One region of the Nitrospirillum guaranorum genome, then DNA from elsewhere that is predicted to be linked to it. Evidence: riboswitches for the same ligand, from Rfam matches in the RefSeq annotation. Region 1 holds a riboswitch; the other holds the start of a gene.
The links. Region 1 has a riboswitch for S-adenosylmethionine ahead of metZ (O-succinylhomoserine sulfhydrylase). Riboswitches for the same ligand answer to the same signal wherever they lie in the genome.
Positions count from the first base shown of each region.

Region 2: linked by a shared signal. The riboswitch ahead of UAJ10_RS04795 (hypothetical protein) and the one ahead of metZ (O-succinylhomoserine sulfhydrylase) in region 1 are both predicted to bind S-adenosylmethionine.

Region 1 is NZ_JAYEES010000003.1:567,499-575,360, reverse strand. It holds gene murJ (murein biosynthesis integral membrane protein MurJ) at 1-319, opposite strand, end outside; gene UAJ10_RS11550 ([protein-PII] uridylyltransferase) at 425-3,262, opposite strand; gene UAJ10_RS11545 (hypothetical protein) at 3,644-4,258, opposite strand; gene metZ (O-succinylhomoserine sulfhydrylase) at 4,457-5,665, opposite strand; SAM riboswitch at 5,725-5,802, opposite strand; gene secB (protein-export chaperone SecB) at 6,033-6,545, shown strand; gene UAJ10_RS11530 (hypothetical protein) at 6,615-7,097, opposite strand; gene UAJ10_RS11525 (response regulator) at 7,087-7,692, opposite strand.
Region 2 is NZ_JAYEES010000001.1:1,177,454-1,185,315, forward strand. It holds gene UAJ10_RS04780 (GlxA family transcriptional regulator) at 1-433, shown strand, start outside; gene UAJ10_RS04785 (cytochrome P460 family protein) at 470-1,099, shown strand; gene UAJ10_RS04790 (TetR/AcrR family transcriptional regulator) at 1,237-2,553, shown strand; gene UAJ10_RS04795 (hypothetical protein) at 2,567-2,923, opposite strand; SAM-I-IV-variant riboswitch at 2,973-3,098, opposite strand; gene UAJ10_RS04800 (MaoC family dehydratase) at 3,140-3,910, opposite strand; gene UAJ10_RS04805 (AMP-binding protein) at 3,907-5,418, opposite strand; gene UAJ10_RS04810 (TetR/AcrR family transcriptional regulator) at 5,493-6,194, opposite strand; gene UAJ10_RS04815 (alpha/beta fold hydrolase) at 6,408-7,187, shown strand; gene UAJ10_RS04820 (TonB-dependent receptor) at 7,266-7,862, shown strand, end outside.

The DNA of each region.
Region 1 (7,862 bases):
GCATGGCCATCATCACCAGGGCGGTGATGGGCAGCAGCACCAGCACCATGAAGGACAGGGCCTGGTCGGCGAACTGGTCCGCCGGCCCCCGCCCGCGCGCCTTCAGGTCGGCCGAATACATGGGCACGAAGCTGACGGTGAAGGCCCCTTCCGCGAACATGGAGCGGAAGTAGTTGGGCAGCCGCTGCGCCACGATGAAGATGTCGGCCGACACCCCCGCCCCCAGCACCCAGGCGGTCAGCAGGTCACGGATGAACCCGCCGACGCGGGAGATGAGGGTGAGGCCGCCGACGGTGGCGGTAGCGCGCGCGAAGCTCATGGTCGCGGAGTATATGAAAACCGGCGGGGATGCCAGTTTTCAGGTGTCCTCAGGCGCCGGGCGCAGTCGCGTCCCAGGTAAAGGGCCAGAAGTGTCAACGCGGCGTCACTCCGCCGCGGCCGCGGTGGATCGACGCCGCGCCGGCTTGGCCTTGGGCTGCTCCGCCGCCGGATCCGGCTCGTCCAGCACGGCCAGCAGCTCCTTGCGGATCTGGGTCAGCTTGGCTTCGTGCGCCACCTTCAGGCCGAAGATGTCCTTCACATAGAACACGTCGACCGCCGCGTTGCCGTAGGTCGAGATCTTGGCCGAGGCGATCTGCAGGTTCAGCGCCGTCAGCGCCCGGGTCAGGTCATACAGCAGGCCCGGCCGGTCGCGGCCGTTAACCTCGATGACGGTGTAGCCGGCGCTGGCCTTGTTATCGACCAGCACGCGCGGCGGCACGCGGAACACGCGGGTGCGCGACGGCAGGGGCGAGGCGCGCTTGGCCAGTTCCGGCGCCAGCTTGATGTCGCCGGCCAGCGCCTTTTCCACCGAGGACTTCAGGCGCGTGCGCTTTTCCCCGCTGTCGAAGCGCGCGCCGCTGGGCCCCGCCCCCTGCAGGGAGAACACGTCCAGCGCCATGCCGTTGGTCATGGTGGTGATGCGGGCGTCGACGATGTCGCCGCCGGCCAGCGCCATGGCCCCCGCCAGGCGGGAGAACAAGCCGGCATGGTCGGCGGTGTAGATCGTCACCTCGGTCACCGAGCGGCCGGGATCATACCGGGTCTCGATGGTAAGCGGCGCTTGCTTGGCCTCTGCCTCATGGATTAAGCGGGCGTGCTGGGCCAAGGTGGGCGGGTCGAAGGCCAGCCAATAGTTGGGATAGCCCAGGGCCAAGTGATGGTCGATGTCGGCCGGGGCCCAGTCGGGCAACTGCGCGCGCAGGGCGGCCTGCGCGTTGGCGATGCGCGCCTCGCGCCCGTCGGAGCCCACGACGCCGCCGGACATCATTTCCTCCGCCCGCCAGTACAGCTGGCGCAGCAGCGTGGCCTTCCAGTTGTTCCAGCGGCCGGGACCCACGGCGCGGATGTCGGCCACGGTCAGGACCAGCAGTAGCTTCAGCCGTTCCGGCGATTTCACGATGTCGACGAAGTCCCGGATGGTTTTCTCATCATCCAGGTCGCGCTTGAAGGCGACGATGGACATGGTCAGGTGCTGGCGCACCAGCCAGGCCACCGTTTCCGTCTCCTCTTCCGTCATGCCCAGGCGGGGGCACAGCTTTTCCGCCACCTTGGCGCCCAGGATGGAATGGTCGCCGCCCCGGCCCTTGGCAACGTCGTGCAGCAGCAGGGCCACCGAGAGGGCGCGCTTGGAACTGAGGGTGTGGATGACCTCGCAGGCCAGCGGCACCTCGTCCTTCAGGTTGCCCTTTTCGATATCGTGCAGGATGCCCATGGCGAACAGCGTGTGCTCGTCCACCGTGAACATGTGGTACATGTCGTACTGCATTTGCGCCACCACCCGGCCGAAATCCGGCAGGAAACGGCCCAGCACCCCGGCCTCGTTCATGCGGCGCAGCGTGACCTCGGGATCCTTGCGCGAGCCCAGGATTTCCAGGAACAGCCGGTTGGCCTCCGGGTCGTTGCGCACCTTGGGCCCCAGGGCGGAAATGGAGCGCGCCAGCGCGCGCAGCGCCTTGGGATGTATGTCCAGGTTATGCCACTGCGCCACGCGGAACAGGCGCACCATGTCCACCGGCTTGTCGCGGAAATGCCGCTCGTCCCGGATGCTGAGGCGGCCGTTGTCGATGACGAAGCCTTCCAGCTCGCTGGGCTTCACGCGCCGCAGGAAGGCGAAGCGGGGCGGCCGCTGGCTTTCCTGTTCCAGGGTGGCGCAGAGGATGCGGGTCAGGTCGCCCACGTCCTTGGCCATCAGGAAGTAGTGCTTCATGAAGCGTTCGACGTCGCTGGTGCCGGCGTGGTCGGTGTAACCCAGGCGCCGCGCCATCTCGCCCTGCACGTCGAAGGTCAGGCGGTCCTCGCCCCGGCCGGTCAGGTAGTGCAGGTGGCAGCGGCAGGTCCACAGGAAGTTCTGCGCCTTGGCGAAGCGCTGCGCCTCCTCGGCCAGCAGCACGCCGTTGGCCACCAGGTCCTTCACCTTGTCGACCTGATAGACGTACTTGGCGATCCAGAACAGGGTCTGCAGGTCGCGCAGGCCGCCCTTGCCCTCCTTCACGTTGGGCTCCAGCACATAGCGGCTGTCGCAGAACTTCAGGTGGCGACTGTCGCGCTCGGCCAGCTTGGCCTCGATGAAGGCGGGGCCGGTGTTGGCCACCACCTCCTTGGTGAAGCGCTTACGGAATTCCGCGAACAGCTTGTCGTCGCCATAGAGGAAGCGGGCCTCCAGCAGGCTGGTGCGGATGGTGATGTCGCCCAGGGCCTGGCGCACGCATTCATCCACCGACCGCACGGCGTGGCCGACCTTCAGCCCCATGTCCCACAGCAGGTAGAGGACGTATTCCACCACCTGCTCGATACGCGGCGTGCGCTTGTAGGGCAGCAGGAACAGCAGGTCGACGTCCGAGAAGGGCGCCATCTCCTTGCGGCCATAGCCGCCAGTGGCCACCACGGCGAAGTGTTCACCGCGCGTCGGACCGGCGGTGGGGAAGACGCGGTGCAGGGCGAAGTCGGCCAGCGACACGACGATGGCGTCGGTCAAGGCCGTGGCCTCGCGCAGGCAGACCTCTCCCCGGCCGCCATTCTCCAGCCGGCGGCGGATGAGGGCGCGGCCCTGGTCCAGGGTCTGCCGCATCAGGGCCAGGATGCCGGCGCGCAGGGCGTCCGGCCGCAGGTCGCCATCCGCCAGGTTGGCCATGCGGGTGGTCAGCACCTCGGCCGTGGGCAGCGCCTCCGGCAAGGCGGTTTCATCCAGCGGGGTCGGGGTGGTTTTGGCGGCAGGGGACATGGCGCGGCGGATCTCTGGCAAGGCCCGGCGTTTCGAGCCGGCCGGGCGGGCACCATCCAGGGTCGGGGCACCAGCACCGCGGGTCCCGGGACGGACCGGGAGTATGGCACAAACTTTTTCCCACGCATCACCCCATGCGCGGCCCGACGCCCTCGCTAACCGTTTACCCCCTGACTCTTTTCCTGGGGACTCTTTTCCCGGCGTACCCGCTTTGTCGTCCATCACCGCGGCGTCATCGGCTCCCGATGCGCCGGCGGACCCATCCCTGCCCATATGTCCCATGGCCGCCTTCCGGATTTTGTTGTTCCGTTTTCAGGCTTCACGCTGACTTGATCCTGACGCGCGCCCCTCCCTGTCATCGGGCCCGCGCTTCACGCCGGTTTATCCCGCCCCCTCCATGCCCCGGCGCGGCAGCAGGCGCGGCACCAGCGACAAACGGCGGGCGTTGGCTGAGGCGGCACGGTGGATGGGCGCCAGGCCCAGGCCGCCCAGGCGGCTGGTGGCGTGGCTGAAGCGGGTGAAGGCCCCTGTGGCGGCGCGCAGGGTGGAGGTGACCAGGCGGCGCTCCGCCGTCACCCAATCCCCGGGATGCCAGGACGACCAGGCGGCGCGGGCGAATTCGCCCAGCGCGTCGACCTGATGGTCGCGCCAACGCCACCAAGCATCGTGGAAAGCGCGCATGCCCCCCACCAGGGCCAGGGCCGAGTCCGTGAAGGCCTCCACCTTTTCGCGGCCCATGCGTTCGAATTCGGGATTGGTGCCCAGCGCCACCGGATCGCCACCGGTCTGGGCCAGCAGGCCCAGGCGCGCGGTGATGGTATGGGCGGAGGCGAAGGCGGTCTCGTGCACCCGGGTCGCCACCCGGTCCAGTTCCACCTGGGCCCGCTTCAGGTGCATGGCCTCCGGCGTGCCGGGAATGACCATGCCGATGCGCCCCTTGCCCGCCCTTTTGGCCGGACGCGGGGCGGTGGGGTAAGGGATATGCCGATCCGGCATGGTGAGCGCTCCCTTATGTTGCGCCGCGATAGTGCGCTGCAACATTATGGGAAACGCTTCGTCGCGTCCATAAAGGAAGTGGGCGCCAGCCCTCGATCCAAAGTCTAAGGCGCTACCGGGGTAGAGGACAGCCCGGCCGATGTCGCGGCGGCGCGGGGTCAAGTCCGCGCCGCCGCCCACACCTGTAGTGATGGTGATTTAGCCGGCAGCGGCGGCCAGACCGGCGGCCAAATCGTCGCGCAGATCGTCCGCGTCCTCCAGCCCCACGGAAAAGCGCAGGGTGCCGGGGCTGATGCCCACCTTGGCCTTTTCCTCATCGGTCAGGCGCTGGTGGGTGGTGGTGGCGTTGTGCGTGATCAGGCTCTTGGCGTCGCCCAGGTTGTTGGAGATCTTGATGATCTTCAATGCGTTCAGCAGGCGGAACGCCGCCTCCTTCCCGCCCTTGACGTCGAAGGTGACCAGGGTGCCGCCGGCCTTCATCTGCCGCATGGCCAGGTCATGCTGCGGATGGCTGGGGAGGCCGGGGTACAGCACCGTCTCCACCGCCGGGTGGCTTTCCAGGAATTGGGCCAGCGCCAAGGCGGAGGCCGCCTGGGCATTCACGCGCAGCTCCAGCGTCTCCAGCCCCTTCAGCAGCACCCAGGCGTTGAAGGGGCTCATGGACGGGCCGGTATGGCGCAGGACGGGGGAGATCAGGGCCGCCACCTCGTCATCGCACAGCACGGCGCCGCCCAGGCAGCGGCCCTGGCCATCGATATGCTTGGTGGCCGAATAGACGACCACGTCGGCGCCCATGTCCTTGGGCCGCTGCAGCACCGGGGTGGCGAAGACGTTGTCGACCACCACGCGGGCGCCGGCCTTGTGGGCCAGGTCGGCCACGGCGGCCACGTCCACCACCTGCATGGTGGGGTTGCTGGGGCTTTCCAGGAAGACGACGGTGGCCGGGGTGGACAGCGCCTCTTCCCACTGCTTCAGGTCAGTCCCCTCAACCAGGGTGCACTGGATGCCGTAGCGCGGCGCCAAATCCTTGATGATGTAGAGGCAGGAGCCGAACAGCGCGTGCGGCGCCACCACCCGGTCGCCGGCCTTCAGCAGGCCCATGACCGCCAGGTTGACGGCGGCCATGCCGCTGGCCGTGGCGATACAGCGGGCGAACCCCTCGTAGCCGGCCAGCCGTTCCTCCAGCATGGCCACGGTGGGATTGCGGAAGCGGGAATAGACGAAGCGCGAGCCGTCGTTGACGAACGCGGCCTCGGCCTCCTCGGCACTGGCGTAGATGAAGCCCGAGGTCAGGAACAAGGCTTCGGAGGTTTCCTCGAAACCGCTGCGGCGGGTGCCGCCATGCACCAGTTGGGTGCGGGGGCGCAGGGTGGCCGGGGGATTGGAATTGTCAGGCGTCTGGCCCATGGCCGTCACTCCGATCATAAGGCAACCGCGACCGGCACGGTGCAATGTGGTCGGTGTACCTTATGTACGGCCCGACCTTTTAGCAGCTTGTTTAACGTGGTCTGCAAGCCGGTCAGCAAATCACCACGGGCTTTGGTTGTAGGCCGGGCCGGCGGGCAGCGTCAACGGTCACCTTGTCATCGCGACAATACGCGGGATGGGATGGGGAACGGTGGGAAGGTCTGCTGGTTTTACCGAGGGCCGCCGCCCACCCGACGCCGGCGGCCGTAATGGCTGGTTGCCGGCCGGACGCTTCCGTGCTAGTCCCGCGCGCGTCAGTCCGCTTCTGCGGAATAGCTGATTTGCTTTTACCGGGAGTCCCAGACCTATGTCCGATGAGACCAGCCTGAACGGCGCCGCTAATGGCGGCAATGGCGCCACCGCCACTGAGGGCGCCGGCATGCTGCCGCTGGTGGTCAATGCCCAGTACGTTCGGGATCTGTCGTTCGAGAACCCCAACGCCCCGGCCAGCCTGATGAACGCCCAGCAGCCGAAGGTCGACCTGCAGGTCGACGTGCAGGCCCGCAACGTGGCGGAGAACGTGCACGAGGTGGCGCTGAACATCCGTGCCGAGGCCAGCCACGAGGGCCGCACCGCCTTCATCGTCGAGCTGTCCTACGCCGGCATCTTCTCCATGCCGCCCATGCCGCTGGACCAGACCCGCGCCGTGCTGCTGATCGAGGCGCCGCGCCTGCTGTTCCCCTTCGCCCGGTCCATCGTGTCGGACGCCGTGCGCGATGGCGGCTTCCCGCCGCTGATGCTGCAGCCCCTGGATTTCGTGGACCTCTATCGCCGCCAGGTGCTGGCGTCGGAGAAGCCGGAAGACATGGCCCAGGCCTGATCCCAAGGTCGAGCCTTGATCAGGAAAAGCCGCCCGGCGCCCATGCCCGGGCGGTTTTCTTTTGGGCTTTCAGCCGCGCGCCGCGCGAATCAGGGCGTCCACCGTCACGGCGTCGGCGCCGGCGGGCACGGCCGCCAGGGGCAAGCCAAGGACGCCCAGGCCGGACAGGGATTCAGCCGAGCCGGCCACCACGTCCCAGTCGCTGGTGCTGGCCTTCAGCGCGCCCTGCGCCTCGCGTGCCGAGGCGGCGAGCGTCACCTCCAGTCCCAGGGTCTCCAGCGCGCCCGCCAGGCGGGCCAGCGCGCCGCCGACCAGCAGAACCCGGAGGGTGGAGACGGGGCGCGTGCGGGGCACCTTGGCCACCAGTTGCCGCGCCTCTTCCGCTGCGGCCAGGATGCGGGCGGCGAAGTCTTGTTCCTGCCCGCCAGCCGGCAGATCCGCCGCCAGCAGGCTGGAATAGCCGTGGATGGCAGTCAGCAGGTTGTTGAGGTCATGCAGGAAGGTGGCGGGAACCACCCGGCCCTCGGCATCCCCTTTGCCGTCAGCTGGCAATACCCATCTCCACCGCGCGCATCACCGCCTGGGTGCGGTTCTTGGCGCCCAGCTTGCGGCAGATGCCCCGGACGTGCAGCTTCACCGTCACTTCTTCCAGTTCCAGCGAGCGCGCGATCTCCTTGTTGGAGCGGCCCTGCAGCAGATAGTCCAGCACCTCGCGCTCACGCCGGGTGAAGCTGGCGCCATCGGCGGTGTCGGCGGTGTTGACGTCGGCCGGGATGAACCGTTCACCCGCCAGCATGGTCTGGATGGCGGACAGGAGTTCCGTGGCGCTCAGGGTCTTGGGCAGGAAACCGACGGCACCCCGGGTGAAGGCGCCCCGGATCTCATCCGGCCGGGCCAAGCCCGACATCAGCGCCACCTTCAGCAGGGGGAATTCGGTGCGCACGCGCTGCAGCCCGTCCAACCCGTTCATCCCCGGCATGCGCAGATCCAGGATCAGCAGGTCGATGGCCTTGTCCTGGCGCAGGGCGACGACGGCCTCATCCACGCTGGCGGCCCCCACGACGACCGCGCCCGGCGCCTGTCTTTCGATGTGGGAAGACAACGCGTCGCGCACCAGACCATGGTCATCGGCAATCAGTAAGCGCATGTGAGACGACCCCCGGCGGTTGCTCTATCCAAAAGGATAGACCAATAACCCGTGATATTTGAACCTTTTTTCAGCGTCGGCAAGGGTTGCGCAAGCAGAAATTTCTGGTGTGACGTAATTGAATGTGACCAGTTCTCAATTAAGCCGATGAAACCACGGAAAACCGTGGA
Region 2 (7,862 bases), on a different contig from region 1:
GGCATTGGCCCTGGCGACGGCCCGGGAACTGGTGGTGTTCGTGAAGCGCCCGGGCGGCCAGGCGCAATTCTCCGAACCCCTGCGGTTTCAAAGCCGGGCGGCCGACCGCTTCGCCGACCTGTCGGCCTGGATGCTGGGCAACCTGGACCGCGATTTGTCGGTGGAGGAGCTGGCGACGCGGGTGAACCTCAGCCCCCGGCAGTTCCGGCGCCGCTTCACCGCCGCCCTGGGCCGCCCCCCAGCCGACTATGTCGCCGACCTGCGCCTGGGCGAGGCATGCCGCCGCCTGGTGCAGCCGGGCGTGAGCGTGGAGACGCTGGCCGCCGCCATCGGCTTCCGCAGCGCCGACGCGTTCCGCCGGGCTTTCCGCCAACGCTACGGCGTGTCCCCCAGCCAATATCAGGCGCATTTCTCACCGGCCGGCAGCAGCTGAGCCGTCCCATCCAACCCTGAACCACCGGAGGGCCCCATGGCCTGGTTTTCCCCTGCCCGCCGCCTCGCGGCGGCGATGCCCCTGCTTTGCCTGCTGATCACCCCCGCCATCGATGCCGGCGCCGCGGACGGCCCCCCCGCCCCCTTCGTTCCGCAATTCGACAAGGACGACCGCCTGACCTTCCCCGCCGACTACCGGGAATGGGTCTATGTCACCACCGGCATCGACATGGCCTATGGCCCGGCCATGCGCATGGGCCATTCCATGTTCGACAACGTCTTCGTGAACCGTGAGGCCTACCTGGCCTTCAAACAGACGGGCACCTGGCCGGAGAAGACCACCTTTGTGCTGGAGGTGCGCGGGGCGGCGGACAAAGGCTCCATCAACAAGTCCGGCCATTTCCAGACGCCGGAGGTCATGGGGCTGGAGGTCCACGTGAAAGATTCCGCCCGCTTCCACGACGACGGCTGGGGCTTCTATTCCTTCGACGCGGGCAAGGCGGCGCCCCCGCCGGCGGAGCAGTTGCCGGTGGAGCAGAGCTGCTACAGCTGCCATCGGGAGCACGGCGCGGTGAACACTACTTTCGTGCAATTCTATCCGACCCTGAGCCCCATCGCCGAAGCCAAGAAGACCTTCAGCGCCGCGTATCTGGCCGAAAATCACTAGGCGGCGCCTACTGCCAGCCGGTGTGACCCCGGGCCGGGCCGCCCTTTCGGGACCGTTGTGACGTATTCTGACACGGCGCCGTTGCCGTCGTGTCGGGGATGGACTATCAGTGCGCTTCGGCAGATAAAAGCGCGGTCATGAAGCCCGGCCTGATCCCCCCCCTGGACCCGTCCCTTTCCGATGCCCCGCCGGCGGCGGCGGGAGGTTCGCCGCCATCCCGCACGGCGGCCCGGCCCCAGGACGGCACCCGGGAACGGCTGATCGACCAGGCGCACACCCTGCTGGCGCAGGGCGGGCTGAAGGCGCTGAGCGTCCGCAACCTGGCCGCCGCCGCCGGCCTGTCCACCAGCGCCGTCCCCTATCACCTGGGCGACAAGGACAGCCTGACCCAGGCCGTGTTCCTGGCCGCGGCGGAGCGTGACCGGCAAGCGTGGGCACAGTTCCGCGTGTCGTTGGGCGATGGCGGCCTGCCCGTCCACGCCCTGGCCGACGCGCTGGTGGTGCAGGCGCTGGACCTGTCGTCCCGCCAGGGCACCATCGAGCTGGTGTGGTATGAGTTGATCCATCAAGCCCGCCATACCCCCGCCCTGCGCCCCATCCTGACGCAGTGGTATGAGGAGCGCCGGGGCCGTTATCGCGACCTGTTCGCGCTGGCCGGCCTGCCCACCCATATCGCCGACATCATGACCCACTATCTGGTGGGCGACCGGTCCACCTTGCTGGTGGCTGGCGGCGCGTCGGGCTTCGCCCTGTCGGTGGTGGAGAACATCCGCCAACTGTGCGACCCGGAAGAAGGCCGCGGCGCCTTATGGTATGGGCGTCTGCGTCGTCCCGGCGGTGCGGGCGATGACGCCGGGGAGCCGGTGGGAGAGACGGAGCGGCGCATCGTCGCCGCCGCCGTCGCCACCATCATCGACCAGGGCGTGGCCGCCGTGACCCATCGCGCGGTGGCGCAGCGGGCGGGCGTCTCCCTCTCCTCCACCACCTACTACTTCCGCTCACGCGGCGACATCATCCGGCGCGCCTTCCAGTTCATCCATGAGGAGTTGCGCCGCGAAATCCCGACGGTGCATCGCGAGCCGCCGCCGCTGGGCATCTTCCTGCGGGCCGTCGCCGACCACATGCTGACGCCGGTGGAAGGCGGACGCATCGCCGGCCGCAACACCACCCACGCCATGGGTGACTTCGCCCTGGAATCCTGCCGCGACGCCACGCTGGTGCCGCTGTACCTGGCCTTCCGCCAGGATCGCGGCTCGCGCATCCGCGCGGCGTTGGACTACGTGGTGGGCCTCCAGGCCTCCCTCTCCCCCTTCCAGGCGCAGATCGTGTCCACCTGGATGCAAGGGCGCGCGCAGATCCTGCACGCCATGGACGACCCGCCCGATGTCGACGGCTACGCCGCCGAGATGATGGTGCTGATGCGCTATCTGCAGCCGGCGATGCCGAAGACCTGACCCAAACCTGGCGTCAAAAAGCCAGGCGTCCAAGGTGGCGGCCGGCCAGCACCCAGGCACGGGCGGCGGCGAGCCGTTCACCGTCCAGAACCCGCCGCAAATGGGTCACCCGGCGCACATGCTGCCGGCTTTCCAGCACCGTGTAGATATGGGTGTACAGGCCGTGGCGACGGTGGACGACGGCGTAGGTGCGGGCGACGCAGTCCGGCACGCCGGCAAGGGGCATGCGCTCTTCCCGCAGCAGGTGCACGGTGTCGCCCGGATGGCTGGCGATGCCCGGGGCCGTATCCAGGACAGGGCCTCGCGAAGCCTCTTCCTCTTGCGTAACGGTGGCGGGCGTATCGAGCGGGAAAGCGGCGGGAATATGCACGGAAGGTCCACTCCAAACGGAACGGACCCGGCATGACGCGACCATACGCTGCGACCCACTTGGTTGCCGCCGCCCGGAAAACCGGGGGCCGCCACATCTCCGCGTAAACGCGGAAACCACCTTGCCTGGGTTGGCAGGTTGGTGCGGGACGCCGGTCCCGCTCCTGATGCAACAGTGCCGGCACGAATACCGGCGGCTTGTGGATACGCCCAACCGTCAGGCCTGGCAAGCGGCCAATTGGGCATGGCTGGCCCAGTCATCCGGCGTCCAGTGCGGCGCCAGCACCAGGGCGCGCCCCGTGGCGACGATCTCGCCGTCGCGCCCGCTGTCGTGGATACGGCAGACCGTGGCCAAATCCACCAGCCGCTTTTCAGGCCGCAGGCGGATGATGGCCACGGTGGCGGACAGCGCCGCATCCAAGGGCACGCGGCGCCAGAACACCGTGTCTTGCTTGAGGTAGTTGGTGCCCGGCCCCGGCAGGCGGACGCCCAGCAGGAAGGAGAAGAGGCTCAGCACCAGCGGCTCGCGCAGGCGATGGCCGGTCAGGCGCTCGTAAAGCGCCAAATCCTGGTCGGCGTAAAGGCGGGTGATGTGGGCGGCGGCACCCGGCGGCGGCTCGTGCCAGTCCCTATCCGGCGCCAGCGGGGCCAGGGTGGCCACCCCGTCGCACACCGCCTGGCCATCCACCTGCCGCTGGGCCAGCAGGCGCACATGGGCGCCGTCCTGAGGGTCGGCGCGGAAGGTCAGCGCCTCGTCCGCGTAGGCCGGGGCCGGGAAGGTCACGGCGAGGCGGGCCAGGGGCTGCCCCGGCCGCGCATCGGCGGCCAGGCCGCGCAGCAGTGCGCATAGCAGCGCACCATGCGCCACGGTGCGGCCGAAGCGTGTGCGGGCGGCGTGGCCGGGGTCGACATGGATGGGGTTGTCATCGCCCGACAACCGGGCGAAGGCGTGGAAATCGTCCTGGGTCAGGGCGCGGCTGAGGATCACGAGGCCAGATCCAGGCCCGGCGGTGGCACCAGGCGGTGCTTCTGGATCTTGCCGGCGGCGGTGCGGGGAAAATCCTCCACCAGCACGAAGCGGCGCGGCACCTTGTACCCGGCCAATAGCCCGCGGCAATGCCTGGCCAGGCTGTCGACGTCGGTACCGGGCTGGGCGCGGACGTGGGCATGCCCCACCTCCCCCCACACGGGATCGGGCACGGCCACCACGGCCACCTCCAGCACGCCGGGATGACGCAGCAGGGCGTTCTCCACCTCCACCGGATAGACGTTCTCCCCGCCCGAGATGAACATCTCCTTCAACCGCCCCACGGGGTAGTAGTAGCCGTCTCCGTCCTGGCGCACCAAGTCGCCGGTACGCAGCCAACCGTCCGGCGAAAAGGCGGCGGCGGTGGCCGCCGGCTGGCGCCAATAGCCAGGCGTGACCGCGGCGCCCTTGACCCAGACCTCGCCCACTTGACCAGGCGGCACGTCCCGCCCGGCCCCGTCCACCACGCGCACCCGGCACAGGATCTGCGGCTTGCCGATGGATCCCAGCTTGGCGGCGGCCCCGGCCGGGTCGTTCAGGAACAGGGTGGGACCCGTCTCCGTCATGCCCATGCCATTGCACACGAGGGCGCCGCGCTCGACAAACCGGCGGGCCAACGCATCCTCCAGCGGGGCGCCGCCGCAGGCCCAGCGCCGCACGGCGCCCAGGTCGGTGGTCCTGAATCGGGGATGCAGCGCCAGTTGGCGATAGACCGCCGGCACGCCGAAGAAGGTGGTGATGCGGCCCTGGGTGATCAGGTCCAGCACGGCGCCGGCATCGAATTGCGACTGCACCAGCACCTCGCCCCCCGCCATCAGCAGCGGCAGGGTGTGCAGGTTAATGCCGGCGGTATGGAACAGCGGCAGGTAGTTCAGGGTGCGGTCGTCCTCCGACAAATCCACGCCCTGGCGCAGGTTGACGTAGTTCGCCATGGCCATGCCGTAGGTGTAGAGCACGGCCTTGGGCTCCCCCGTCGTGCCGGAGGTGTAAAGCAGATACCAGACGTCATCGGCCGGCCAGACCTCGCGGGACGGCAACGGCGGCTGCTTCGCCACCAGAGCTTCGAAGTCATCGTCCAGATCGACAAGGGCCGGCCCAGCGGCCAGGGCCTGGGCCGTGGCCCGATCCTCGCCCCCATGGAACAGCAGCCGGGGTTGGCAATCGGCCAGCACGGGGGCCAGTTCCGCCGCCGGCATGCGCCAATTCAGCGGCACCAGCAGGCAGCCCAGCTTGGCGCAGGCGAACAGCAGCGTGAAGAAATCCGGCCGGTTGCGGCACAGCACCGCCACCCGGTCGCCGGGTTCGGCGCCCAGGGCGGCCAGCAGGCCGGCGGCACGCGCGGCGCGGTCGTCCAGGCCGGCATAGGTCAGCGCCACGCCGGCCCCCTCGCCGGCAGTGAGGTCCACCAGGGCCCTGCGGTCCGGCGACAACCGGGCGCGCTGCGCCGTCAGGTCGAACAGATCCCACATGGTTTGGCGCCGGGCGCCCCGCTCCCTCGTCGTTCCGGTTCAGAAATGATCCAGTCAACTTAAGGCTTGGTCAATTACGGCTTCAGGCCCCGGGCGATGAAGTCCGCCGCCTCCGCCGCGACCTCCGCCGCCGGGCGGTCGTCGCCCCAGACGGCATAGCGCTGGCCGATGAAGACACTGACGCCGATCAAGGCCCAGGCCCGCACCTCCACGTCGCCCTCGCGTATCTCCCCCCGTTTCTTGGCCGACTCCAAATTGTTGATATAGCCGTCGGCGAACACCTGATAGTAGCGCCGGTAGGCATCCTCGGCAACGAACTGCGCCTCCATCACGATGCGGTAGAGGTTGCGATGGGCGCGCACGAACTCGATGAACGCCTCCAGGCCCAGGCGCTCCGCCGTCAGTCGGTCAGGCGCGTGGGCCACCCGCTCCGCGATCCAGCGGCGGGTCAGCGCGCCCATATCCTCCACCAGCGCCCGGAACAGCGATTCCTTGCTGTCGAAGTAGGTGTAGAAGGTGCCCAAGGCCACGGCGGCGCGTTGGGTGATGCCGCTCACCGACGCCTCGTGGAAGCCGCGCTCACCGAATTCCAGGGCGGCGGCGTCCAGCAGCTTGCGCAGGGTGCGCTTTCCCCGTTCGGTGCGCGGTGTCTTGTCGGCGGACGATTCCCCAGGCGCCGCCTCGGCCTCAGGCCCCTCGCCCACACCGCCCCGCGTCATGGCATCGGTTTCGCCATCGCCGGCGGCCCGCTTCGCCGCCTCGGGTGAACGCGCCATGCCTCAACCTCCCTCTCTCGTTTTCTAGAACTTGAACGTTGACTCAACTTTCATCTTACGGCAAGCATGACGGCGGGAGGATGATCCGCCGACGCTACCGTCGGTGGATACCACGAAGCGCGGAAAACACCGATGCACGAACTGGGGCGACAGGCCGGGGCCCGGCCACGCGGGGCGGACTCATGCCCGCTGATACCGGCCGGCGGCGGCCTAGTGGCCCACCGCCTGGCCGGCGAGGGGCGTCCCCTGGTGCTGCTGCACGGCTGGGCCACCCACGGCGGCTTCTTCGCCCCGCAAGTCACCGGGCTGGCCGCGTCGTTTCAAGTGCTGGCGCCCGACCTGCCCGGCCATGGTGGCACGCCCGGCGCCCACCCCACCGTGCGGGGGCAGGCGGACGCGCTGCGCACCCTGCTGGCCGCCTTGGACCTGCGCGGCGCCGTCCTGGTGGGCTGGTCCATGGGGGCCATGGTCGCCTGGCGCGCGCTGCTGGAGGGCGCGGGGGACCGCGTCGCTGGCCTGGTGGTGGTGGATATGAGCCCGCGCCTGTGCAACGACGCCGGCTGGCCCTGGGGCCTGCGGGGGGCCGTTCAGGCGCGCGGGCCCCAGGCCGCGCGTTTGCTGGCCACGGACTGGGCGGCGTTCGCGCCCCGCATCGCGCGGCGCATCTTCGCCGCCGGCAGCCCGCACACCGACCTGCGCCGCTGGGTGGAGGAAGAGGTCGCGCGGTGCGATGCCGAGGCCATGGCCGCCCTATGGCTGGACCTGCTGGCCCAGGATTTCCGGGCCGACCTGGGCCGGCTGGACCTGCCCACGCTGATCCTGCGCGGGGGCTTGAGCCAACTCTATCCCGCCGACACGGCCGACTGGCTGGGGACGGCCCTGCCCCAGGCGCGGCAGGTGACCTTCGCCGCCTCCGGCCACGCGCCGCACCTGGAGGAGCCGGAACGCTTCAACGAGATCATCACCGGCTTCGCCGCCGGCCTGCCGCCCTGATGGGCTGGGTGGGGAACGGCGATCAACGGGCGAAAGAACGGGCCCATGAACGGGGCCATGGACGGGAGGACAAAGGGAATGAGCAAGGCTGCACGCTGGTTGTTGGGCGTCTCGGTCGCGGGTCTGGTGCTGGGGGATACGGCATGGGCGCAACAGGCCGCCGATCCCGCCACGGACGGCGACGTGCTGCAGGAGGTGGTGGTGACGGCCCGCCGCCGGGCGGAAAACCTGAAGGACGTGCCGGTGGCGGTCACCGCCATTTCCGCCGACCAGTTGCAGGCCCAGGGCTCCGTCAACCTGACCGACCTGGAATACAAGTCGCCCAACACCACGGTGCAGGTGGCGCGCGGCTCCAACTCCACCCTCATCGCCTTCATCCGCGGCGTGGGCCAGCAGGACCCGCTGTGGGGCTTCGAGCCCGGCGTGGGCCTGTATGTCGATGACGTCTACGTCGCCCGCCCACAGGGCGCCGTGCTGGACATCTACGACGTCAGCCGCATCGAGGTGCTGCGCGGGCCGCAGGGCACGTTGTACGGCCGCAACACCATCGGCGGCGCCATCAAGTACGTGACCCGCGACATGACCGACCAGCCCACCGCCAACGCGCGGGTGGAGTTCGGCAGTTATAACGAGCACAACGTCATCTTGTCAGGCAGCACGCCGCTCAGCGAGAAG